2 regions of the Pectobacterium wasabiae CFBP 3304 genome follow, and region 2 is predicted to be linked to the other one. Evidence: predicted binding sites of a transcription regulator. Region 2 holds the regulator's gene; the other holds the start of a gene.

Region 1 (2,207 bases), 2.2 Mb from region 2:
TCAAACGGTGGGAAATATAAACGATGCCGCATCCCTGAGATTGCAGCTCTTTGATCACACTGAATAACGACGCAGTTTCGGTGTCGGTCAGGGCATCGGTCGGTTCATCCATGATGATGACTTTCGATTCAAAGCTCAGAACCTTGGCAATTTCCACCATTTGCTGATCGCCAATCGATAAATCCCCCACCATACGGCGACTGTCGTAGCGCAAATTAAGGCGTTTCAGCAGCTTATCGGCTTCCGCATACATCTTGTTCCAATCAATACGACCGAAGCGATTGGTAAATTCACGACCGAGGAAGATATTCTCGGCAATCGTAAGCTGGGGAATCAGGTTAAGTTCCTGATGGATAATACCGATACCTGCTTCCTGAGACGCTTTCGGTCCATTGAAATCCACCTCTTGCCCTAGAAAATGGATGCTGCCGGCATCTTTACGATAGATCCCGGTCAGGACTTTCATCATGGTGGACTTGCCCGCACCGTTCTCGCCCACCAGCGCCATCACTTTTCCTGGATAGACATTGAGTGCCGCACCGGAAAGCGCTTTAACGCCGGGAAAAGATTTCATGATGCCTTGCAGTTGCAGTAAAGGTTGCATTGATGCCTCAGAACGTTACGCCAGCACAAAGGATGACATTGGCATACGGGGAGCACTCTCCGCTGCGAATGATGGCCCGGCTTTTGCCGCTTTGGGTTTTAAATTCTTCATGGCTGACATAGTGCAATGCAATTGAGTTTCCCTGATGTTGTTCAAGTTGCTTCAATTGATCGAGTAATGCGTCATGGACCGCGGGGTTCTTTTCAATCATCTCTTCCGCCAGAATAGCGGCCTCGACCTGCATTTCACTGGTGACAATATTAACCACCTGCAAAAACGTCGGCACATTGTGCGTCAGCGCCAGATCGATACGAGTCGTCGTTTCTGGAATTGGTAAACCAGCATCACCAATAACAAGGCTATCGGTGTGCCCCAGTCGAGCAATCACGGAAGAAATATCTGAATTCAATAGTGCTGCTTTTTTCATCTCTCACCCCACCAGCGAAACGTTTCGCTGATAATATTCTAGAAAAAGAAGAGAGAAAGGCAACGAAGAAATAAAAAAAATGTGATCACCATCGAAACGTTTCGCTAACAAAAAATAAAGACAACATGATGTGGTTACTGACTCTAGATGATTCAAGTTTCAGGAAGATGGCAAAGAAAGGCGTCTTGGTGAGCTTGATCACGTCGATTACTTGGGTGAATCAATATAGCCAACGTGAAAAATGACAGGTATAGATGATTGATAAATAGGGAAATGGCGGACAACAGCCCACCACTTGAGAATTGAAGATAACGGATTAGAGTTTACGGATCTGCTTCACATCCAGTTCGACAGAGTTGAAGTCTTTATCCAACTCCCCCTGGATTTCCACTTTATCCGTGGGCGAAACCATCTGGCCATTCCAACGCTTGTGATCGATTTCAACTTCTATCGTGCCCGTCGCATCGCGGAACAGGTAGTTCTCATCACCGATCCGTTTTTCAATATTACCGCTCAGCGTAACCCAACTATCATCACGCAGATCTTTAGCCTTAGCTACCGTCGTGAGGGAATTCTGTGGATCGATAAATCCCCCTTTATGTGTGCCAACCGCCGGCGTTTCTGGGTTGACGAAACCACCGCCGCTTTGTGCAGCAAATACGGGTGCAGAAACCAGAGCGGTAATAGCGAATAACGCAGCGACTTTTTTCATCGTATTCCTTCCTTATTTTGCCTGTTTTTTCAAAGTTAACTGTTTCGCAGTCAACCTGCGGGAGTAATCGGTCTTCGGGAAGGATTAAAACAAACCGTTCTTAACAGAATCTTAAGGAGTCATCCTTTACATTTTTATTTTTTTATATTGCTGAAATCGCCCGGTTTCAGCGATTTGTCCTGTACACATCACCCCACGATTTCGTATAAAACCGGGAAAGGCGTAAATGCGACAGCGGTACATTCCCTGCGAGGCGGCCATGAGAATATTGTTAGTCGAAGACGATCGCCTGATCGGTGATGGTCTAAAAGCTGGGTTGACCAAACTGGGCTTTACTATTGACTGGTTTACGGAAGGTAAAGCGGGTGCCACCGCATTGAAGGCCGCCCCTTATGACGCCGTGGTGCTCGATCTCAGCCTGCCGGGTATGGATGGGATGGATATTCTGCGCCAGTGGCGTCAGG
Region 2 (2,207 bases):
CATGTAAGGATCCAACATCAGGGCAAAAAGGTCATTACCCAAATCGTAATGCAGCTCGCCGACCACTCGGGCACGTCTGCGGGACTGCAAATTGGTGATGCGGGAAATGGCGACTCGCGTAAGATCGTGCAAGCGGCGAGGTAATGTATTTTCTAGTCCTGCGCGCAGGACACGATGGAAAAACATATCCAACCGTTCACACTCCCACCATCCGTCCATATAGCTTTCACCTAACCCCAATGAACCTTCCTGCAAGACGCGTTTAAAAAAACTGGTATTGATCACGTGGATGTCAAAAGGACGAGAGCCGTTAATGGTGATATCCGCAGCGGTTAGCCTTTCCTGCATGATTTTGAACCAGGGCGAGGTATGGCTACGCTGTTCTTTTGCATAAGGTGTACCCATGATGTCTCCTAAATTTTTCACGTGTGAAAGTATGGAAAAACATACCTGGACAGCACTTACCGCAGCCGATGTATCGGCTGTCACCAGAGAAAAATGAAGAAGAAATTTGCGCGTAAACGGGGTGCCCATTGGCAAAAAATGCGTACCTGTTTACCGAAGTGCGGCCATCACTATTTTGGGTTTTATCAGTGAAACTGAAACGCAAAGTTCAGTTTAGAGTCGCTTCAGCCAATATACAAGAGAATTGGCTGAAGCAGAGAGGGAAAGCGGATAGGTATAAGAAAATCGTGTGTGTTGAATTGTCGAGGTTAGCGGCGATAATCGCGGAACGGGCCGTCGGCAACCGAGCGGCGCTCAATCAGCGTCGGATGCACTTCAATGACGTGTGCATCTTCGCGCTTGCTGGTAATACGATCCAGCAACATAGAGAAGGCGGATTGGCCCAGACGCTCTTTCGGCTGATGGATGGTGGTTAGTGCCGGTGTAAAGAACCGTGCGTGACGCACATTGTCATAACCGATCACCGAAATATCCTGTGGTACACGTAACCCCAATTCGTCTGCCGCACAAATGGCACCCATCGCCATGATGTCGCCACCACAGAATACGGCGGTGGGCCGCTGTTTTTGCGCGAGAATCTGATGCATGGCTTTATAACCGGATTCCGGTTCAAAATCGCCTCGCACGACCCATTCATCGCGCACGGCGATGTCGGCTTCCTTCAACGCTTTTAAAAAGCCAAGGTAGCGTCCGTTGCCCGTGTTGCGCTCTTGTATTCCTGGGATGGCACCGATATCCCGATGGCCGCGTTCAATCAGATAGCGACCCGCCATATAGCCGCCTTCAAAGGCGTTATCGATGATGGTATCGGTGAAATCGCTGTGCATTTGTCCCCAGTCCATGACGACCATGGGAATGCTGCGATAATCTTCCAACATGCCCAAGAGTTCTGGCGGGTATTCGGCACACATGACCAGCAGGCCGTCGACGCGTTTTTGCGCCAGCATCGAGAGATAAGCGCGCTGTTTGCCGATGTCGTTATGAGAATTACACAGCACCAGCGTGTAGCCTTTGGCATAACAACTGTTTTCGACTGCTTCAATGATCTCAGCGAAATAGGGTGCTTCGCTGGATGTGGCCAGCAAGCCGATAGATTTAGTGTGATTAACTTTGAGGCTGCGGGCGACGGCGCTGGGCGAGTAGTGCAATTCCTTGATTGCTGCCCTGACGGCTGCCTTAGTCTCTTCGGCGACGAAACGTGTTTTATTAATCACGTGCGATACGGTTGTGGTGGAAACGCCAGCACGTTTTGCCACATCTTTAATCGTTGCCATCTAAAAATGACTCCTGAACTTACCTGTTACAGACGTAAGTATATTGTTAATCGTTTGCCTACGTTTAAAGTTCTTCTTCTAAGCTAAAAAACAGGATTTCAGAAGGAGAGTGCCGAATGTTATACCGAAGGGATCTGGCTTGACGTTTTTCGACTGATACGCAGCGCTTTCATAAACAGCGGATTGTGTCCGATTTATCATGAAAGTGAAAGGGCTAATTTATACTATTAGTGATGCATTCGTCGGAGATTTTTCGCTAGAATTATGAAAGAATCGTAATAACCCTATTATTTGTGGCTTTAACTGCCCTGTGGGTTCTGCTGCAAATGGTGGTGTCTTTTTTTCAGAGGAAGTTTCAGATGAAACTTGTTCGCTAATAAGGAGTGGTTTATGGATACAAATCTGAAGATGTCTCTGCTGACAACCGTTGGCTCGTTGGCCGTGATCATCGCATTTAGCTTTGTTGCG

Evidence for each region. The regulator PurR, encoded in region 2, represses purine synthesis genes. The targets are predictions, from matches to a motif close to CANGCAAACGTTTGCNTG.
Region 1: the regulator PurR is predicted to act here: its motif matches at 1,044-1,061, upstream of rbsD (D-ribose pyranase).

What each region holds. Positions count from the first base shown of each region.
Region 1 covers NZ_CP015750.1:1,744,079-1,746,285, reverse strand. Annotated here, with positions in the region: gene rbsA (ribose ABC transporter ATP-binding protein RbsA) at 1-604, opposite strand, end outside; gene rbsD (D-ribose pyranase) at 612-1,031, opposite strand; gene A7983_RS07810 (YgiW/YdeI family stress tolerance OB fold protein) at 1,348-1,743, opposite strand; gene qseB (quorum sensing response regulator transcription factor QseB) at 2,003-2,207, shown strand, end outside.
Region 2 covers NZ_CP015750.1:4,563,183-4,565,389, reverse strand. Annotated here, with positions in the region: gene cfa (cyclopropane fatty acyl phospholipid synthase) at 1-405, opposite strand, end outside; gene purR (HTH-type transcriptional repressor PurR) at 714-1,739, opposite strand; gene cydH (cytochrome bd-I oxidase subunit CydH) at 2,130-2,207, shown strand, end outside.